Regions from separate parts of the Micrococcus sp. ACRRV genome, predicted to be linked through region 1. Evidence: predicted binding sites of a transcription regulator. Region 1 holds the regulator's gene; the other holds the start of a gene.
The links. Region 1 encodes HrcA, which represses chaperone genes, less so after heat shock. Its sites were predicted from a motif close to TTNGCACTCGNNNNNNNCGAGTGCNAA; they were not measured.

Region 1 (4,191 bases):
ACGGGTACCGGAAGGGCCGGCCCTTCGCCACCTGGGAGGCGCCCATGACGCCGTAGAGGGCCAGCGCGATCCACAGCAGGGCGCCGAGGATCGCGAGCAGCCCGCCGAGCAGCGGCACGCCGCCGAGCAGGAACAGGAGGACGATCAGCAGGGTGGGCGCGAGGGAGAAGTTCAGGGCCTCGCGGGACTCCTGAGCCGTGAACGGGCCGCGGTCCCGATAGAGCAGCCACATCACCAGCGGGCCGGGCAGGCCGCACGCGAGGCTGAGGTGGGACAGGGCTGCGCGGTCGCGGTCCTGCTTGGCGGTGAGGGGCGCGCGGCCGCCGGCGGCGTCGCGCAGCCAGGCGGGGGCCTCGTGGGCCGCGCTCCCGCCCGCGGCGCGGCGCGGGGTCGCGGTCTCGCCGGCGGGGGTGGTGCTGGGGGTGGTGGCCACGGTGCTCCTCTGTCGTCCTGCCGCCCGGTGCCGCGGGCGTCGTCCGGGGCGGGGCCTGCCCCAGTGTAGACGCAGGGGGTGGAGACGGGGTGGCGGCCCCGCCGGGGCCGGCGGGTCAGGCCCCCGGGGCGGTGAGGAAGTCGATCAGCTCCTCCACCCGGCCCAGCAGGGCGGGCTCGAGATCGGCGTAGGTCCGCACGTGGGAGAGCAGCCGCTTCCAGCCCAGGCCCGTGGCCTCCTTGGTGCCCGCGGGCCAGCCGAGGCCGCGGAGGACGCCGGTCTTCCAGTCCTGGCCGCGGGGCACCACCGGCCAGGCGTCGATGCCGAGCACGGCGGGCTTGATGACCTGCCACACGTCCAGGTACGGGTGGCCCAGGATCAGGACGTTGCCGGCGGCGCCGGGCACGGCCATGGCCTCGGCGGCGAGGCGCTCCTCCTTCGAGCCGGCGACGAGGTGGTCGACGAGGATCCCGAGGCGGCGGCCCGGGCCGGGGGCGAAGTCGCGGATCGCCCCGGCGAGGTCGTCGACGCCGTGGAGGGGTTCCACCACGATCCCCTCGAGGCGCAGGTCCTCGCCCCAGACCTTCTCCACGAGCTCGGCGTCGTGCACGCCCTCCACCCAGATCCGCGACGCGCGGGCGGTCCGGGCGCGCGCGCCCTCGACCCGCCGGGAGCCGGAGGCGGTGCGGGCGGCGGCCGCCGGGGCGGCCGACCGCGGGGGCACGAGCACGACGGGGGAGCCGTCGATCCAGAAGCCCGGGCCGAGGGGGAAGCCGCGGCGGACGCCCCGTCGGTCCTCGAGGACGACCACGTGGGTGCCGCCGGAGCGCTCCACACGCACCACGGCCCCGACGAATCCGCTGGCCACGTCCTCGACCACCGTCCCCGGGGTGGCGGGCGCCTCCACGGCGGTGGGTCCGGCGGGGCGGGCGAGGTCCTCGTGGGCCCCCGGGCCCCAGCTGCTCCAGTCCATGCGGGCCACCCTAGCGAGGTGCCCGGCTCCGCCGGAGGCGGAATCGGGGCGCGCGGTCCGGGCGGCGCGTCCCGCCGATGGCTAGCATTGGCACTTGGCGCCGGTGAGTGCCAGCGCGGGGCCCGGGGTCCCGCTCGTCGTCGTGAGGAGAGGAGCGCACCGTGACCGAGCAGCCCCGCCGTCTCCAGGTGCTGCAGGCGATCGTGGAGGACTACGTGTCCCTGCGCGAGCCGGTGGGCTCCAAGGCGCTCGTCGAGCGCCACGCCCTGGGCGTCTCCTCCGCCACGGTGCGCAACGACATGGCGGCCCTCGAGGAGGAGGGGCTGATCGTGGCCCCGCACACCTCCGCCGGACGCGTCCCCACGGACAAGGGCTACCGGGTCTTCGTGGACCGCATCTCCGAGGTCAAGCCGCTCTCCGCGGCCGAGCGCCGCGCCGTGCGCACCCTGCTGGACTCCGAGGCGGACACCGAGTCCATGATGGAGGCCACCGTCCGGCTCCTCGCCCAGCTCACCCGACAGGTGGCCGTGGTCCAGTTCCCCCACGAGGACGGCTCCACGGTCCGCCACCTGGACCTGGTCGCGCTCACCCCCGAGCGCGTCCTCGTGGTGCTGATCCTCTCCACGGGGCGGATCGAGCAGCGCACGGTGGCACTTGCCCGGCCGGTGCAGGACGAGGACCTCGCGGCCCTGCGCGCGGTCCTGCTGCCCGTCATCGAGGGCCTGGGCCCGGCGCAGGCGGCGGCCGTCCTGGACACCCCGCTCGAGGGGCTGCCCCCGGCCCGACGCGCGGCCGCGGTCGACGTCGTCGGGGCGGTCCGCGGTCTGCTCGAGGCCGAGCGGCAGGACCGCATCGTGCTCGCCGGCACCGCCAACCTGGCACGCAGCACGGACGACTTCCACTCGTCCATCGGCCCCATCCTCGAGGCGCTGGAGGAGCAGGTCGTGCTGCTGCGCCTGCTCACCGAGATGGGGCAGGACGCCCACGGCGTCTCCGTCCGGATCGGCGCCGAGAACGGGGCGTCGCTGGCGGACACGTCCGTCGTCGCCGCCGCCTACGGCCCGGGGGCCGTCGCCAAGGTCGGCGTCATCGGGCCCACCCGCATGGACTACCCCGGGACCATGGCCGCCGTGCGCGCGATCGCCCGGTACCTGTCCCGCATCCTGACCACCTGAACCTGACCCCACCGGAGGAAGACCCATGGCCGACCACTACGCCACGCTCGGCGTCAGCCGCGACGCGTCCGCGGAGGAGATCAAGCGTGCCTACCGCAAGCTCGCGCGTCAGCACCACCCGGACGTGAACCCCTCGGAGGAGGCCGCGGAGGAGTTCAAGCGCATCTCCCACGCCTACGAGGTGCTCTCCGACGAGGACAAGCGCCGCGTCTACGACCAGACCGGCAACGAGAACGGCACCGCCGGAGGCTTCGGGGGCGGAGGGTTCGGCGGCGCCGGCTTCGGCGGGTTCGCGGACATCTTCGAGACCTTCATGAACGCGGCGGGCACCCCCGGCGGCGGGCGCGGCCCCATGCCCCGCGCCCGGCGTGGCCAGGACGCGCTCGTCACGGCGCGGATCGAGCTGCGGGACGCGGTGTTCGGCGGCGAGGCCACCCTCCAGCTGGACACGGCCGTCACCTGCGAGCGGTGCTCCGGCACCTGCTGCGAGCCGGGGACCCACCCGGAGACCTGCTCGACGTGCCAGGGCCAGGGCATGACCCAGCGCCCGGTGCGCTCCATGCTGGGCACCATCATGGCGGCGGAGACCTGCCCGGTCTGCCGCGGCTTCGGCACCGTCATCCCGCACCCCTGCACGGAGTGCTCCGGCCAGGGCCGCGTGCGCGTGCAGCAGCCCCTCACCATCCGCATCCCCGCCGGCGTGGACGACGGCACCCGCATCCACCTCGCCGGCCGCGGCGAGGCGGGCCCCGGCGGCGGCCCGAACGGAGACCTGTACGTGGAGGTCCAGGTGCGCCCGGACGAGGTGTTCCGCCGCGAGGGCGACCACCTGGCCACCACGGTCACCGTGCCCATGGCCGCGGCCGCGCTCGGCACCTCGGTGACCCTGGAGACCCTCGACGGCCCCCAGGAGGTCGACATCGAGCCGGGCACCCAGTCGGGCCACGTGGAGACCCTGCGCGGCCTCGGCGTCGGCCGCCTGCGCGGCGCGGGGCGCGGCGACCTCAAGGTGGACGTCGTCGTCACCACGCCCACGGACGTCACCGACGAGCAGCGCGCGCTGCTGGAGCAGCTGGCCGGCCTGCGCGGCGAGGAGGTCGTCCACGGCGCCCCGCCGCAGTCCAAGGGCATGTTCGCCCGGCTGCGCGAGAACCTGAGGAACCTGTGACCGCGCCGCTCTTCCTCCTCGACGCCGGTGCGCTCGCCGGCGTCGCCCCCGGCGCGGAGGTGACCTTCACCGGCGCGGAGGCCCGGCACGCCGCGGCCTCGATGCGCCTCGGAGCGGGGGAGTCCGTGCTCGTGGCGGACGGCTCCGGCGCCCGGGCCTCGTGCGTCGTCGTCGACGCCGCGCCGTCGGCGGTCACGGTCCGCGTGGAGTCGCTGGAGCACGACGCCGCCCCCCGCCCCGCGCTGGTGCTCGTCCAGGCGCTCGCCAAGGGGGACCGCGACCTGATGGCGGTCCAGGCCTCCACGGAGCTCGGCGTGGACGCGGTGGTGCCCTGGGAGGCGGAGCGCTCGATCGTGCGCTGGAAGGGGGCGAAGGCCGCCAAGGCCCACCAGAAGTGGGAGGACACCGTCCGCGCCGCCGCCAAGCAGGCCCGGCGCGCGCG
Region 2 (4,191 bases), on a different contig from region 1:
GAGCGGGTCACCTTCACGGGGTCGATGACGCCGTCGGCGATCAGGTCGCCGTACACGCCGGTCTTGGCGTTGAAGCCCTCGTTCGGCTTCATCTCCGCGACCTTGGAGACCACGACGTAGCCGTCCTCGCCCGCGTTCTGGGCGATCCAGCGCAGCGGCTCCTTGAGCGCCTTGCGGACGATCTCCACGCCGGTGGCGGCGTCGCCGGTGAGGGCGGTCACCTCGGCGTCCTCGTCCAGGACGGAGAGCGCGTTGATCAGGGCGGTGCCGCCGCCGGCGACGATGCCCTCCTCGAGCGCGGCGCGCGTGGAGGACACGGCGTCCTCGATGCGGTGCTTCCGCTCCTTGAGCTCCACCTCGGTGGCGGCGCCCACACGGATCACGCCGATGCCGCCGGCGAGCTTGGCCAGGCGCTCCTGCAGCTTCTCGCGGTCCCAGTCGGAGTCGGTCGCGGCGACCTCGGCCTTGATCTGGGAGACGCGGGCCTCGACGTCGGCCGCCTCGCCGCCGCCGTCGACGATGGTGGTGGCGTCCTTGGTGACGGTGACGCGGCGGGCCGAGCCCAGCACGTCGAGGTCGGCCTGCTCCAGCTTCATGCCGAGGTCCGGGGAGACCACGGTGGCGCCCGTGAGGATCGCGATGTCCTGCATCATGGCCTTGCGGCGGTCGCCGAAGCCCGGGGCCTTGACGGCCACGACGTTCAGGGTGCCGCGGATCTTGTTCACCACGAGGGTGGACAGGGCCTCGCCCTCGACGTCCTCGGCGATCACGAACAGCGGCTTGTTGGCCTGCAGCACCTTCTCCAGCAGGGGCAGCAGCTCCTGCACGTTGGAGATCTTGCCGGAGTTGATCAGCACGTAGGCGTCCTCGAGGACGGCCTCCTGGCGCTCGGCGTCGGTGACCATGTACGGGGAGAGGTAGCCCTTGTCGAACTGCATGCCCTCGGTGACGTCCAGCTCGGTGGAGGTCGTGGAGGACTCCTCGATGGTGATCACGCCGTCGGTGCCCACGGTGTCGAAGGCGCGGGCCAGCAGCTCGCCGACCTCGTCGTTCTGGGCGGAGATGGCGGCCACGTGGGCCACCTCCTTGCCCTCCACGGGGCGGGCGTTCTCCTGCAGGCGCTTCTCGACGGCGGCGACCGCGGTCTCGATGCCCTTCTTGACCTCGTTCGGGGCGGCGCCGGCGGCGACCTGGCGCATGCCCTCGTTCACGAGGGCCTGGGCCAGCACGGTGGCGGTGGTGGTGCCGTCGCCCGCGATGTCGTTGGTCTTGGTCGCCACCTCCTTGGCCAGCTGCGCGCCCATGTTCTCGTACGGGTCCTCGAGCTCGACGTCCCGGGCGATCGTGACGCCGTCGTTGGTGATGGTGGGGGCGCCCCACGCCTTGTCCAGGACCACGTTGCGGCCCTTCGGGCCGAGGGTCACCTTGACGGTGTCGGCGAGCTTGTCGATGCCGGCCTGGAGGGCGCGGCGGGCGTCGTCGTTGAATGCCAGCTGCTTGGCCATGACGGCGGCTCCTTTCGGATCGGGTGTTCGGGGAGAAGAAGAGGGGACGCGAAGGGCCCGGGGCGGCGAGTGCCGCTCGCCGGGCCCGACGCGTCAGGGGGTCACTTGGTGACGACGGCCAGCACGTCGCGGGCGGAGAGCACCAGGTACTCCTCGCCGCCGACCTTGACCTCGGTGCCGCCGTACTTGGAGTAGAGGACGACGTCGCCCTCGGCCACGTCCACGGGCACGCGGGTGCCGTTCTCGGCCACGCGGCCCGGGCCCACGGCCACGACCTGGCCCTCCTGGGGCTTCTCCTTGGCGGTGTCCGGGATGACGAGGCCGGACGCGGTGGTCTGCTCGGCCTCCAGCGGGCGGACGACGATGCGGTCCTCGAGGGGCTTGATGGAGACAGACATGCTGCACACTCCTTCTGTTCGACGTGCGGTGCCCCGGCGGCGGGGCCGGGCCGCGATGTTCAGATCTGCGGGGGTGCCACGGGCGTCAGGCCCGGCGTCGTCGCGGTGCCGCTGGGCCCATCCTTGGCTTGGCACCCGGTACCCCCCGAGTGCCAGGTCTGACTCTAGCGCGGGGCTGGCACTCCCACCAACCGACTGCCAACGCCGTGCGCCGACGGCGGAACACGCCCCTCCCCCCTTCTGCTCGACCCGCGTCGTGAACACGACGCAGGAGGGGCTGAGGGTCCAGACCGTCCGTGCGGTCTCCGGGTTCCCCGTCCACTCCTGCACAGCCCGGCCCCGCTCCTCCGCCGCCCCTCCCGCAGGTCTTCACCACGGCCGAAGCCCTCGCGGCGGGAGCCGGCCCGGCCCGCCTGCGTCGCGGCGACCTGGACGCCCCGCAGCGCGGCGCCCGCGTCCGGGTGGGCGGACCTGTGCACGCTGCGTCCTCCCTGGCCCGAGCCGGACCTGGTGGCGGCGGCCGACCATCTGGTCACGCACCCCTGGTCGCCGCGCGGCCGTCTGCCGCCGCTGACGACCGTGGCACGGCTCCGCGCGATGCTGGAGCGGGTGCGCGTCGGCGCCGACTCAGCCGTGGTGTCCCTCGCGCGACTCGCGCTCGTCGACGCGGGGCTCGGCGAGCCGCTGCTGCAGCACCGGCTGGACCCCTGGGACCCGGACTGCCCCGAGACCCACATGTTCTCCCCGGAGCTGGCGGTCGCCCTGGAGTACGACGGCGGCGGTCACCTCACGCCCGCACAGCAGGCCCGCGACGCCCGTCGTGACCGCCGGCTGCCGGCCCGCGGCGTCACGCCCCTGCGGAACACCGCCGAGGGGTACCGCCGGCTGATCGCCCAGCTGCAGGACCGCCGTCGCGGCCGATGAGCGGGTCCGGGCAGGGCCCACGACCGTTCCCCGCCACGGCCCCGCTCACCAGTACACGGCCAGCGGCCCGTGCGGTCCGTCCACCACGCTGCAGGGGGTCTTGAAGATCCGCTCGAGCACCTCAGGGCGCAGGATCTCGGCCGGGGTGCCGGTCTCCACCACCTGGCCGTCGCCCATGGCCACGATCCGGTCGGCGTAGTGGGCGGCGAAGTTGATGTCGTGCAGCACGATCACCACGGTGCGGCCCAGCACGTCCGCGGCCCGGCGCAGCTGCTGCATCATCTGCACCGAGTGCTGCATGTCCAGGTTGTTCAGCGGCTCGTCCAGCAGCACGTACTCGGTGTTCTGCGCCAGCACCATCGCCACGTACGCGCGCTGCCGCTGGCCGCCCGAGAGCTGGTCGAGGTACCGGTTCTCGAACGGGCCGAGGTTGAGGAAGTCGATCGCGTCGGACACGTGCCGCTCATCCTCCAGGGTCAGACGGCCGCGCGTGTACGGGTAGCGCCCGAACCCCACGAGCTGCCGCACGGTCAGCCGCGTCACGAAGTGGTTCTCCTGCCGCAGGATGGACAGGGTCTGCGCGATCTTCCGGGACGGCGTCGTGGTGATGTCGTGCCCGCCCACGGCGATCGTCCCGGCGTCGGCGTCCTGCAGCCGGCCGATCATCGTCAGCAGCGTGGACTTGCCCGCCCCGTTGGGCCCCACGAGCGCGGTCACTCCCCCGGCCTGGATGTCCAGGTCCACGGGTCCGATGCACACCTCGTCGCTGTGGCGCTTCACCACGCCGCGCAGCTCGATCACAGACGTCCCTTTCTCATCACGACGATCAGGAAGGTGATGCCGCCGATCAGCTCGATGACCACCGTGACCGCACCTCCCGCGTAGAACACGTGCCGCAGCACGAAGTAGGCGCTCGTCAGCACCGCGTACCCGGCCAGCGCGGCCACCGGGAGGATGAACCGGTGGTCGTGGGTGTCGACCAGGCTGTACGCCAGCGTCGCCACGAGGAAGCCGAGGAACGTCATCGGGCCCACGAGCGCGGTGGTCATGGCCATCAGCACGGAGACCAGCAGCAGCGTCACCATGAGCTCGCACCGGTGGCGCAGGCCCAGGTTGGTCGCGGCGTCGGCACCGAGCGCCACCGTGTTCAGGCGGCGGGAGCGCAGCCACAGCAGCGCACACACGACGACGGCGATGGGCGCGGCGATCGCCACGTACTCGGTCCGGGCGTTCGAGATGTTGCCGAAGAGCCGCGCGCTCAGCAGGTCGAACGAGTTCGGGTCCAGCAGTCGCTGCATGAACGTGCTCAGCGCGGCCAGCCCGCCGCCCAGCACCACGCCCACGAGCAGCATCAGATGGACGCT

Region 2: groES (co-chaperone GroES) is a predicted target of HrcA. The motif match lies at 2,079-2,105, and genes of this name have one in related genera.

What each region holds. Positions count from the first base shown of each region.
Region 1 is NZ_JAKRNH010000001.1:28,931-33,121, forward strand. It holds gene MHY29_RS00115 (DUF4870 domain-containing protein) at 1-433, opposite strand, end outside; gene MHY29_RS00120 (DUF3097 family protein) at 549-1,406, opposite strand; gene hrcA (heat-inducible transcriptional repressor HrcA) at 1,568-2,581, shown strand; gene dnaJ (molecular chaperone DnaJ) at 2,607-3,749, shown strand; gene MHY29_RS00135 (16S rRNA (uracil(1498)-N(3))-methyltransferase) at 3,746-4,191, shown strand, end outside.
Region 2 is NZ_JAKRNH010000002.1:21,529-25,719, reverse strand. It holds gene groL (chaperonin GroEL) at 1-1,505, opposite strand, end outside; gene groES (co-chaperone GroES) at 1,607-1,903, opposite strand; gene MHY29_RS00475 (hypothetical protein) at 2,483-2,827, shown strand; gene MHY29_RS00470 (ATP-binding cassette domain-containing protein) at 2,873-3,628, opposite strand; gene MHY29_RS00465 (iron chelate uptake ABC transporter family permease subunit) at 3,625-4,191, opposite strand, start outside.